DNA from 3 places in the Enterobacter sp. C4G1 genome. Region 1 is predicted to be linked to each of the others. Evidence: predicted binding sites of a transcription regulator. Region 1 holds the regulator's gene; each other region holds the start of a gene.
The links. The regulator Fur, encoded in region 1, represses iron uptake genes when iron is present. The targets are predictions, from matches to a motif close to ATAATAATGAGAACNACTATCAA.
Positions count from the first base shown of each region.

Region 1 (4,287 bases):
GTGCTTCGCGCGATCCGCCGCTATCTCTCTGATACTACGAATTGATTAAAAAGACAGCGACTGGAAGCCTGCGGGCTTCCAGTCGTTGGCGTGCCGATGTGGGTGATGTATGATGGCGCGCTTATCGCCCGGGCAATAGCAGGGCGGCTTGTTTTCCCCCGAAGTCTCAAAATCATGGCCAAAGAACAAACGGACCGTACGACAATAGATCTGTTCGCGAATGAGCGTCGCCCGGGACGACCCAAGACAAATCCGCTTTCGCGCGATGAACAGCTGCGTATTAATAAACGCAACCAGCTTAAACGCGATAAAAATCGTGGGCTTAAGCGTGTCGAACTGAAACTCAACGCCGATGCCGTTGATGCACTCAACGAGCTTGCCAGCGCCCGCGACATCAGCCGCAGCGAGCTGATTGAAGAGATGTTGATCGCGCAACTCGAAAAATTGCACAGCAAGGCATAAGTCAGAAAACTCCCTTTCTCACCCTTTTCATGTAGCACAGAGTGCAGTCCTGCGCGATAGCTGTTTCCGCAGGGTTGTCTGTTCTGCTATTATTGCCCTTATCCGTGGACAAATTGCGCCACCATACCATTAAGTTTCAAGAGGTTATTTTACTCATGGCAATCATCGGCATTTTCTTCGGCAGTGATACCGGCAATACCGAAAATATCGCAAAAAACATTCAAAAACAGCTCGGTAAAGATGTTGCCGATGTGCATGACATTGCCAAGAGCAGCAAAGAAGATCTCGAAGGCTATGACATCCTGCTGCTGGGTATTCCAACCTGGTACTACGGCGAAGCGCAGTGCGACTGGGACGATTTCTTCCCGACTCTGGAAGAGGTTGATTTCAACGGTAAGCTGGTTGCGCTGTTCGGTTGTGGCGATCAGGAAGATTACGCAGAATATTTCTGTGACGCGCTGGGCACCATCCGCGACATCATTGAACCACGCGGCGCAGCTATCGTGGGTCACTGGCCGACAGCGGGTTACCACTTCGAAGCCTCTAAAGGCCTGGCCGACGACGATCACTTTGTGGGTCTGGCCATCGATGAAGACCGCCAGCCAGAACTGACTGCAGAACGCGTTGAAAAATGGGTTAAACAGGTCCGCGAAGAACTGAACCTGGACGACATCCTTAACGCCTGATAATGAGCGGCGCAACTTCGGTTGCGCCCGCTTGACCGGGTCAAACCGATTAAATTAATTGCTACAAACTTTTAACTTTTTCGTTCAGACCTGTACAATATCCCCCTGGTAATACGTGGGTGCCATCGAACAAGTTTGTTGGTGATACCACGTTTTTATAAGCATACTTTGCTTGAGACTTGCAGTTTTCATTTAGACATGGCAGTTCTATAATGATACGCATTATCCCAAGTGCATTCTCTGTCACTTCTTCCTTAGAAGTGAATCGTTTAGCAACAGGACAGATTCCGCATGACTGACAACAACACCGCATTAAAGAAGGCTGGCCTGAAAGTTACGCTTCCTCGGTTAAAAATCCTTGAAGTGCTTCAGGGACCAGACAATCACCATGTCAGTGCGGAAGACCTTTATAAGCGTCTTATCGACATGGGTGAAGAAATTGGGCTGGCGACCGTTTATCGCGTGCTGAACCAGTTTGATGACGCGGGCATTGTTACCCGTCATAACTTCGAAGGCGGTAAATCTGTTTTCGAACTGACTCAGCAACACCATCACGATCACCTGATCTGCCTCGACTGTGGCAAGGTCATTGAATTTAGTGATGACTCTATCGAAGCGCGCCAGCGTGAAATCGCGGCCCGTCATGGCATCCGTCTGACCAACCACAGCCTGTACCTGTACGGCCACTGTGCGGAAGGCGATTGCCGCGAAAATGATCACGCGCACGACGCGAAGTAAGTACTCTTTTCATACTCTGAGCCAGCCGAAAGGTTGGCTTTTTTTTGCCAGTTATTTGGCATAAAAAAAGCCCGGTAAGCGTAGCGCCACCGGGCATGATAACAGCGAGTTAATTACTGTTATTACTACGGATCTCTTTCCAGATCTGATCGCAACGCTTCGCCACTTCCTGATCGTTTCCGGTTTTACGCGCCTGGATACAGGCCTGGTAATCCATCACGCGGACGTTTTCCTGAGTTGCGAACTGCTCATGCGCCTTCTCTTTCTTCAGCACATTAAGCACGCTCTGGCAGGCTTCGATTTTCTCTGGCGAGCCTTCAGCTGTATTAATACAGGCGCTGTAAGCCTCTTTCAGACGTGAGTCCTCTTTTGGTGCCTGAGTCTGCGCACAAGCCACCAGCCCCGATGCCAGCATCGCGACGATTATGATTTTTTTCATCATTTTCAGTCTCCATTCCGGCGGAACTTAACCCGCCGGTCTGTTCATCAGAAGATTGTGAACGGGGCAATCACCATGAATTTCACGTCACGTTCATCCTGGAAGATGTTGCCGTAACCGCCCGCGTAACTTGGGATATCGGAGTGGTTGTCGTATTGAGTGAAGTGCAGTTTGAACATCGTGCCTTTCGCGCGACCATCCTGAAGGGTGTAAATCGCATCCAGGCTGTAAGAGGACTCTTTCAGACGATAGTTCGGGTCGTAGTACGCGTCTGGTGTGGCCATATCGCCAGGTTTTGCATCCCATGCGTAAGCGTAGGAAGCCCCCACCGCCCAGCCCGGCAGATTCCAGTTTTTCAGGTCATACATGGCACCGAAGAAGACGGCTTTTTCGCCATCGGCGTTGAAGTCTGAACGGTTATCCCACCAGATATCCAGACGACCATTAGAGGACGCATAGGTTGGGGTCATACGTTGCAGGAAGTAACCCTGCTGGCCTTCAGCCTTCACCCATGTCCCTTCAAGACGTAAATCGACCTGGCCCACTTTGTAGCCGAAGGTTAAAGCCTGCAACCACGCCGTGCCGTCGTATATATCGTTTACCGTACCGCTGCTGGCTTTGTCGCGCGTACCGTAGAACTGATAGCTGGTGCTCAACGGGCTGCCCGCAATATCAAACTTGTAGCTTGCTTTGGCAAAATACTGGTCGATATAGCCTTCAGCCTGACCAAATGCGGCTTCAAGAACCAGGTCGTTTTTGAAATCGTACTTCGCACCCAGCGAGTGAAGATAATCAACTTTGGTTTTTTTATCGTTCTGGTAAAACTTATCCATCTCAATATGCCACGGCGCTTTATACTCGTTGGTCCACATATACGAGAAGCTCAGTGCGCCCGCATCGCCGTAGTCAAAATTCGCGCCAGCTTCTGCACCCTGATAAGTACCTGGCATAAAGCTCCAGTGTGGCGCTAACAGCGTTTGTCCGGTTGGCTGGATATAACCCGCACGTGCCCATACCGGGCCATATTTAAATTTCGCAGCGGCCTTATACAGGCTGACTCCGCTCTTATCTCCTGACCAGTCTTCTTTATACGCTTTGTTGCTGGAAGAGAATGCAATTTCGTTCGGGTGACCACTGTCGCCATTTTCCGCCATTTCTATTGCAGTGAATGCCGCAATATCCAGGCCGAACAAATCGGCGGCGTAACCCGACTGGAAATCCAGGTTGGCGTTCCAGGTGGAGTGAGAAAGGTTGGTTTTGTATTTGTCTTCGGTGACGTCTTTACGGTCACGTTCACGCTGCCAGTAATAGATACCGCCCGTGAGCGTAGAATCATCAATGAAACCTGCCGCTTTAGCTTCTGGAGCGACAACCAGGCCCGACATTGCTGTCACACCGGCAATAGCCAGCGCCAGCGCACTACGTTTGCCACTGAACGTACGCATAGATTATTCCTCTTTGACGAATTAAAACGCCTAAAACGGCGAAAAATATAAAAGACCAAATGGTCAGGGGTAGTTAGAAATACCCTCGAATTAACTACCGTCTTTAGGTTATTTTTCGCGACGCGAATTATCAATGCTTTTTAGCGGGCAAAAGTCAGGATTATGACGAAGTGCACATAATTGGTAGCGATTTGTAACACTTCGCGCGAAGCGAGGTTTTACGGGGGAAAGCGATTAAATTCAGAGGGTAATAACAGAGGTTTGCACTTATTTTCACCTGTTTTGTCTTTCCGTAAATTCACAAACTTTTTTTGAGAAAAATAAGTAGCAGCTCATTGACCTGTATATTTCTCAATATCGCTTTTGCCATGCCGTTAATGGCATGATCATTAAATAAAAAAAACGCCGCAATAAGCGGCGTTTGTTTCTCATTGACCAGGCAAGCGTTATTATTCGCCGACTTTAGCCCAGGTATCACGCAGACCCACAGTACGGTTAAATACCAGTTTTTCTGCGG
Region 1 covers NZ_JBQVVV010000001.1:2,394,917-2,399,203, reverse strand. Annotated here, with positions in the region: gene ybfF (esterase) at 1-45, shown strand, start outside; gene ybfE (LexA regulated protein) at 175-462, shown strand; gene fldA (flavodoxin FldA) at 618-1,148, shown strand; gene ACT9TW_RS11515 (ryhB-regulated fur leader peptide) at 1,361-1,447, shown strand; gene fur (ferric iron uptake transcriptional regulator) at 1,440-1,886, shown strand; gene chiQ (ChiQ/YbfN family lipoprotein) at 1,996-2,325, opposite strand; gene chiP (chitoporin ChiP) at 2,373-3,770, opposite strand; gene glnS (glutamine--tRNA ligase) at 4,220-4,287, opposite strand, start outside.

Region 2 (4,287 bases), 860 kb from region 1:
GGCGTAAATTTCGAATGAAAATGTCGTGAAAGCGTAACCCAGTTCTCAACATTATGAATCATTCAATTGCAAAGGATCGACAATGATAGAACTTGAAACACAACGACTCGGTGACCACGAAATTCTACATGCTTTTCCGGCTGGGAAAGGTCAGCAACCGTTGCCCGTTGTGGTTTTTTATCATGGGTTTACTTCATCTAAGCTCGTTTACAGCTACTTTGCAGTCGCGCTGGCACAGGCGGGTTTTCGTGTGGTAATGGCGGATGCCCCCGATCACGGCGCACGTTATACGGGTGATGAACAGGCCCGTCTTGGGCAGTTCTGGCAAATCCTTCACGGCAGCCTTACCGAGTTCGCCGCGCTGCGCGATGCATTGCACCAGGCGGGGCTGGTGGCGGATAACCGCCTGGCGGTGGCAGGGGCATCAATGGGGGGAATGACGGCTCTTGGGATCATGACCCGTCATCCAGAGGTGAAATCTGTGGCCTGCCTGATGGGATCCGGATATTTCACTTCCCTCTCGCAGACGCTGTTTCCACCACGACAGCAGGATGATGTTGAGGCTGTGATGGCGCCACTGGCGAAATGGGAGGTAACCCATGCATTGCCACAACTGGCTAACAGGCCGTTATTCTTGTGGCACGGCGAAGCAGACGACATTGTGCCTGCCGTTGAAACCTTCCGCTTGCAGCAGGCACTCAACAGTGAAGCGCTGGACGGGAATTTAACCTGTCAGTGGGAAGCCGGTGTGCGGCACCGCATCACACCAGCCGCGCTGGATGCCACCGTCGCGTTTTTCCGTAAACACCTTTAAACGCGCAGGATTGTGACGCCCTGATCTTCCAGCTTCTGGAGGATCACGGGATCGGCATTTTTCCCGGTGATCACCATGTCTATCTGCTCTGCCCGGCTGAACAGCATTCCGGCGCGCTCACCTACTTTGCTGCTGTCGACCAGCACAACAAGCTTGCCCACCACGTTAAGCATGTTTTGTTCGGCCATCGCCGTCAGCATATCGGTTTTATACAGGCCTTCAGCGGTAAGGCCCTTGCCGCTGGTAAACATCCAGTGTCCGGCGTAGAGGCTGTTTTCGCTGTCCTGCGGGCTTAGCGTAATGGACTGGCTCTTGTTGTACTGACCGCCCATGATCACCACGCTCTCGTGCTCCTGGTCGATAAGATAGTTGGCCAGAGGCAGATAATTAGTAATGATCTGCACCGGTTTTCCACACATCTCCCGCCCCAGCAGAAACGCCGTCGAGCCACAGTTGATCACCACGCTCTCGCCGGGATTCACCAGCTGCGAAGCCGCTCTGGCGATGCGCACTTTTTCATCGTGGTTCAGCGCCTGATGGATGTTCATCGGCGTCCAGCGCGGGCGCTGCTGACTAATGGCTTCCGCACCGTTGCGGACTTTTTTCAGCTTGCCGTTTTCATCGAGCTTGTTGATATCGCGGCGTGCGGTGGCCGGAGAAATGCCCAGGCGTTCAATCACTTGTTCTACGGTGACAAAACCTGTCTGCGCCAATAGTTCCAGTAAAATTTGATGCCGTTGCGCTTCCGTCATGAGCTATTCCGATAAGAATTGATTTTAAAAGATAATATTTGAAATAGCCTGAAATTACTAAGCAAAATATAACATCGCCAGACACAGAGGTCTGGCGATGGGGCGCCACAATTACAGGAACGACTTAAACGGCAGGTCTGGCTCAATGGTGAAGCAATCATCAAAGCCACGCGGATAGTGGTATTCAAGATTGTCTTTATCCAGTGGCCAGGTGAACTTGCCACCGACCTGCCAGATGAACGGTTTGAAGCCGTATTTCAGCCGGTCTTTTTTCATCTCCCACAGTACGCGGATTTCCTGGGGATCGGCCTGGAAGTTTGACCAGATATCGTGGTGGAACGGGATCACCACTTTGGTGTTCAGCGCTTCCGCCATGCGTAGCATATCGGCGCTGGTCATTTTGTCGGTGATACCGCGCGGGTTTTCACCGTAGGAACCCAGCGCGACATCGATGTGGTGCTCGTTGCCGTGCTTCGCGTAGTAGTTGGAGTAGTGGGAGTCGCCGCTGTGATAGAGGGAACCGCCAGGGGTTTTAAACAGGTAGTTCACCGCGCGTTCGTCCATGCCATCCGGCAGCACACCCGCTGCTTTTTGATCGGCTGGCAGCGTAATTAACGCGGTACGATCAAAGGCATCCAGCGCATGAATTTCAACGTCTTTGATTTTTACCACATCGCCTGGTTTCATCACGATGCAGCGCTCTTTCGGCACACCCCAGCCCACCCATAAATCAACGCAGGTTTGCGGGCCAATGAACGGGACATCATCGGCACAGTTTTGCATCACCGCTGCCGCCACGTTGACGTCGATATGATCGTTGTGATCGTGGGTAGACAGAACCGCATCAATCTGACGAATAGCGAACGGATCGAGCACAAAAGGTGTGGTACGCAGGTTTGGCTGAAGCTTTTCTACCCCTGCCATACGCTGCATCTGATGGCCTTTTTTCATCAGCGGATTGCCGTGACTCTGTTTGCCTGTTCCGCACCAGAAATCCACGCAAATATTCGCACCACCCTCTGATTTCAGCCAGATCCCGGTACAGCCAAGCCACCACATCGCAAAGGTACCCGGTGCAACCTGCTCTTGCTCAATCTCTTCGTTCAGCCAACTGCCCCACTCCGGGAAGGTGCTCAGAATCCATGATTCGCGGGTGATGGTGTTCACTTTACTCATCGTTATGCTCCCTATTTAAATCAAATTTAATCACATTATGATTGGTTGTGATTTATGTTGTCACCATTAAATCAGCATTGCAATGCCATTTTTTCACTTTTACGCCGCTGGAAGGGGCGGGTAAGTTTTAAGGTGTTACGGTAAATAGAATGTCTTAAAGTGATTAATTGTATGAATTTTAATGATTATTTAATGATTTTAATATCGTAATGAAAATCAATATTAAGTATATGGAAATAATTTGCGTGATGGCTCACAAATAATCAGATTCAATCTTGTGGTGATTATTTGTGATTAATAGAGTGTTGGCACCAACCGCATGAGGGTGACCTCGTGCTCCAACTTTCTGGAGAGTGTTATGGAAATCCTCTACAGCGTCTTTACCGTTTTCTTTAACCAGGTAATGACCAATGCTCCGCTCTTGCTGGGGATCGTGACGTGTCTGGGCTATATCCTGTTACGCAAAAGCGTGAGCGTCATTATCAAAGGCACCATTAAAACCATTATCGGTTTTATGTTGTTACAGGCGGGGTCTGGCATTTTAACGGGCACTTTTAAGCCCGTGGTCGCCAAAATGTCGGAAGTGTATGGCATCAATGGCGCCATCTCTGACACTTACGCGTCAATGATGGCAACGATCGATCGTATGGGCGATGCGTATAGCTGGGTAGGGTACGCCGTCCTGCTCGCGCTGGCGCTGAACATTATCTACGTTCTGCTGCGGCGTATAACCGGTATCCGCACCATCATGCTGACCGGCCATATCATGTTCCAGCAGGCCGGGCTGATTGCCGTATCCCTTTATATCTTCGGTTATCCGATGTGGACAACGATCATCTGCACAGCGGTTCTGGTTTCGCTGTATTGGGGGATCACCTCCAATATGATGTACAAGCCAACGCAAGAAGTGACCGATGGGTGTGGTTTCTCAATTGGTCACCAGCAGCAGTTCGCGTCGTGGATTGCCTACAAAGTCGCGCCATTCCTGGGGAAAAAAGAAGAGAGCGTTGAAGACCTTAAGCTGCCTGGTTGGCTGAATATTTTCCATGACAACATCGTCTCTACCGCGATTGTGATGACCATTTTCTTCGGCGCGATCCTGCTCTCTTTCGGCATCGACGTCGTCCAGGCGATGGCGGGCAAAACGCACTGGACGGTCTACATCCTGCAAACCGGTTTCTCGTTCGCGGTGGCGATTTTCATCATCACCCAGGGCGTGCGTATGTTCGTGGCTGAACTATCAGAAGCCTTCAACGGTATCTCCCAACGCCTGATCCCTGGTGCTGTACTGGCGATTGACTGCGCCGCTATCTATAGCTTCGCGCCAAATGCCGTCGTCTGGGGCTTTATGTGGGGCACCATCGGTCAGCTGATTGCCGTCGGCATTCTGGTGGGCTGCGGTTCTTCTATTCTCATCATTCCTGGCTTTATCCCGATGTTCTTCTCCAACGCCACTATCGGCGTCTTTGCTAACCACTTTGGCGGCTGGCGCGCGGCGCTCAAGATTTGTCTGGTGATGGGCATGATCGAAATCTTCGGCTGCGT
Region 2 covers NZ_JBQVVV010000001.1:1,530,630-1,534,916, forward strand. Annotated here, with positions in the region: gene yjfP (esterase) at 83-814, shown strand; gene ulaR (HTH-type transcriptional regulator UlaR) at 811-1,566, opposite strand; gene ulaG (L-ascorbate 6-phosphate lactonase) at 1,678-2,742, opposite strand; gene ulaA (PTS ascorbate transporter subunit IIC) at 3,101-4,287, shown strand, end outside.
Region 2: the regulator Fur is predicted to act here: its motif matches at 2,946-2,968, upstream of ulaG (L-ascorbate 6-phosphate lactonase).

Region 3 (4,287 bases), on a different contig from region 1:
GCTCCCGGTTTTGTTTTCGATCCGGATTACAGTACCAGTGCTGCGATAGAAGCAGACAGTACGCTCACCAGGGTAGAACCATAAACCAGTTTCAGACCGAAGCGAGAAACCACGTTACCTTGCTCTTCGTTCAGACCTTTAATCGCACCCGCGATGATGCCGATAGAAGAGAAGTTGGCGAAGGAAACCAGGAACACAGAGATAATACCTTCAGCGCGCGGAGAGAGCGTGCCGGCAATTTTCTGGAGATCCATCATCGCAACAAATTCGTTGGAAACCAGTTTGGTGGCCATGATGCTACCAACCTGTAATGCTTCGCTTGCCGGAACACCCATTACCCACGCAATCGGATAGAAGATGTAGCCGAGGATACCCTGGAAGGAGATACCCAGAACCGCAGCGAACAGTGCGTTCAATGCAGAAATCAGCGCGATAAAGCCGATAAGCATAGCTGCAACGATAATCGCAACTTTGAAACCTGCCAGGATGTACTCACCTAACATTTCGAAGAAGCTCTGACCTTCATGCAGATTTGCCATCTGGAGGTTCTCTTCGCCCTCTTCAACGCGGTATGGGTTGATAAGAGACAGCACGATAAAGGTGCTGAACATGTTCAGAACCAGAGCTGCAACAACGTATTTCGGTTCCAGCATCGTCATGTACGCGCCCACAATAGACATGGAAACGGTAGACATTGCCGTGGCTGCCATGGTGTACATACGGTTGCGGGACATTTTGCCCAGAATGTCTTTATACGCAATGAAGTTCTCAGACTGACCCAGGATCAGGGAACTTACTGCGTTGAAGGATTCCAGTTTGCCCATACCGTTGACTTTAGACAGTACAGTACCAATAGCGCGGATAACGACAGGCAGAACACGGATGTGTTGCAGAATACCAATCAGCGCAGAGATGAAGACGATAGGGCACAGCACTTTCAGGAAGAAGAATGCCAGGCCTTCGTCGTTCATTTTACCGAAAACAAAGTTAGTCCCTTCGTTGGCGAATCCGAGCAGTTTTTCGAACATTTCGGAGAAGCCTTTCACGAAGCCAAGCCCCACGTTGGAGTTCAGGAAGAACCACGCGAGTAAAACTTCAATGACGAGAAGCTGAACAACATAGCGGATGCGGATTTTTTTGCGGTCATGGCTGACCAGCAATGCAAGCGCAGTAACGACAACGAGTGCCAGGACAAAGTGAAGGACGCGGTCCATATTTGCTCCAAATTTGAGGCAGGTTTAATTTCCGTGCACATTCTATGTAACAAGCGTAAAGAAAACGAGATCAAAGCCACACTATAGTCACATCCTGTGACGAGTCTCAAAAATAGTGATCAACAATACATTTTTGTTATGTTGAGTAAATTAGTGAAAAGTTAAGTTTGTGTGCTACGCTTCACAAAAGACTGCGCGAATCCACATTCTGTGGGGTCGCACCAGCGAAGCTGCCCTTCTATCGTTCAAAGCTATCAGAGAAATCACTCAAAACGTTTTAAATGATCTTGATAATCATTCTCATTTTGTTAGCATCAAACATAGCAAAGGCTATATTTCCAGAGGCAGAAATGACAAACAGTCGCGTAGAGGGTAGCAGTGGCAGAGCAGCGCGCAAGTTGCGGTTCGCATTAATGGGACCTGCGTTCATCGCTGCCATTGGCTATATCGATCCGGGTAATTTTGCGACCAATATTCAGGCCGGGGCGAGCTTCGGCTATAAGTTGCTGTGGGTTGTCGTCTGGGCGAACCTGATGGCAATGCTGATTCAGATGCTTTCCGCAAAGCTTGGGATCGCCACGGGTAAAAACCTGGCAGAACAGATCCGCGACCATTATCCGCGTCCCGCCGTCTGGCTTTACTGGATCCAGGCTGAAATCATTGCAATGGCAACGGATCTGGCTGAATTTATTGGGGCGGCTATCGGGTTCAAACTGATACTGGGCGTTTCTCTGTTACAGGGCGCGGTGCTGACCGGGATTGCGACTTTCCTTATCCTGATGTTGCAGCGTCGTGGGCAAAAGCCGCTTGAAAAAGTGATTGGTGGTCTGCTGTTGTTTGTGGCTGCGGCTTATATTGTTGAGTTAATTTTTTCGCGGCCTGACCTGGCGCAGTTAAGTAAAGGGATGGTTATCCCAAGCCTGCCAACCTCTGAAGCCGTATTCCTGGCTGCGGGCGTTCTGGGCGCTACTATAATGCCGCACGTGATTTACCTTCACTCTTCTTTAACGCAGCACCTGCACGGCGGGACGCGCCAGCAGCGTTATTCCGCAACCAAATGGGATGTTGGTATCGCAATGACGATTGCCGGTTTTGTGAATCTGGCGATGATGGCAACTGCCGCCGCCGCGTTTCATTTTAACGGGCACACGGGCATTGCCGATCTTGATGAGGCGTATCTGACGCTGGAACCCTTGCTGAGCCATGCGGCTGCCACCGTATTTGGGTTGAGTCTGGTTGCTGCGGGCCTGTCTTCGACCGTGGTGGGAACCCTGGCAGGGCAGGTGGTGATGCAGGGATTCGTGCGCTTTCACATTCCGCTGTGGGTGCGCCGTTCAGTCACCATGCTGCCATCATTTATCGTTATCCTGATGGGGCTTGATCCAACGCGTATCCTGGTAATGAGCCAGGTATTGCTGAGCTTTGGTATTGCACTGGCACTGGTTCCGCTGCTGATCTTTACCAGCGACAAATCCCTGATGGGCGATCTGGTGAACACTACGCTTGTGAAACGCACTGGCTGGGCCATTGTGGTTGTGGTGGTGGCGCTCAACCTGTGGTTGTTGGTCGGGACGATACTGGGATTATAGAAATAAGAAAGGAGCCAACAGGCTCCTTTCTGTTTTAGTGGTGGTGACCATGGCCGTGGCCACGACCCCATCCTCCGCGACGATCGTCACGGTCGTCCCACCCTTCGCGATAGCCGCGCTCGTAGGCTTTACGGTTATCCCAGCCACGATGGCGACCATTATCATGTCTCCACCAGCGATCTCTACGCCATTCATAATGACGATTCCAGTAATCACGGTCACGCCAGCCGCCACCGTCCCAGTAGTTACCGTAATTATCGCGATCGCCAATTTGTAATTTTACTGATGGCAACAGGGTGATTTCGCCCGCATTTGCAACCAGCGGTGCCGCAGCCATTAAAACCGCAGCCAGAATCAGTGACCTGAACATACTCTTCTCCTTCACGATCGGGGCCGTCGTGCGGCCTGTTAACGCAATATTACGGGGCGGTAAAGCCCCGTTTCATCGCCTCAACTCCTAAATCACAAATAAGAGCACGTTTTGCTAAAAATGGTTTTAATTTGACCGGTTCAGAATATCGTCGATGGTGGTCAGCTCTTGTGGGGAGAAATGACGATTCTCGAGCATCCCGACCGCATCATCAATTTGCGACGTTTTACTCGCGCCAATCAGTACGGACGTTACCGCATCGTGGCGCAATACCCACGCCAGTGCCATTTGCGAGAGTTTCTGGCCGCGCTTTTCCGCCAGCGTGTTCAGCGCGACGACCTTTAACCGTTTTTCTTCGGTTAACTGGTCGGGGTTAAGGAACTTACTGCCGCTCGCCGCGCGTGAATCCTGTGGAATTCCGTGCAGATAGCGGTTAGTCAGTTGGCCACCTGCCAGCGGCGAGAAGGGAATACACCCGACACCTTTCTCTTTCAGGACGTCCAGTAATCCCTCTTCCGGCGCGCGCTCAAACATGGAGTATTTAGGCTGGTGGATAACACAAGGCGTACCGAGATCGTTAAGAATATCGATCGCTTTACGCGCCAGTTCCGCCGGATAGTTCGATAAACCAACGTACAGTGCTTTCCCCTGACGCACCACGTGATCAAGTGCTTTCATTGTCTCCTGAAGTGGCGTTTCAGGATCTGGGCGGTGGTGATAGAAGATATCGACATATTCAAGCCCCATACGCTTCAGGCTCTGTTCCAGACTTGAAATCAGATATTTGCGTGAGCCCCAGTCGCCGTAAGGGCCGTCCCACATGGTGTAGCCTGCTTTGGTGGAAATTATTAACTCGTCACGCCAGGGCAGAAAATCTTCCTGCAAAATACGCCCGAAATTGCGCTCGGCTGAGCCTGGAGGTGGGCCGTAGTTGTTGGCCAGATCAAAATGGGTGATACCCAAATCGAAAGCCCGCTGTAAAAGTTGACGGCTGTTTTCAATGAGCGTGGTATCACCAAAGTTATGCCAAAGCCCCAGAGAGATGGCCGGTAACTTAAGCCCTGTCTGGCAGCAACGGCGGTACTGCATTGTCTGATAACGATTTTTGTCAGGC
Region 3 covers NZ_JBQVVV010000002.1:1,658,232-1,662,518, reverse strand. Annotated here, with positions in the region: gene ACT9TW_RS21765 (NupC/NupG family nucleoside CNT transporter) at 27-1,214, opposite strand; gene ACT9TW_RS21760 (Nramp family divalent metal transporter) at 1,565-2,803, shown strand; gene ypeC (DUF2502 domain-containing protein YpeC) at 2,838-3,173, opposite strand; gene ACT9TW_RS21750 (aldo/keto reductase) at 3,300-4,287, opposite strand, start outside.
Region 3: the regulator Fur is predicted to act here: its motif matches at 1,502-1,524, upstream of ACT9TW_RS21760 (Nramp family divalent metal transporter).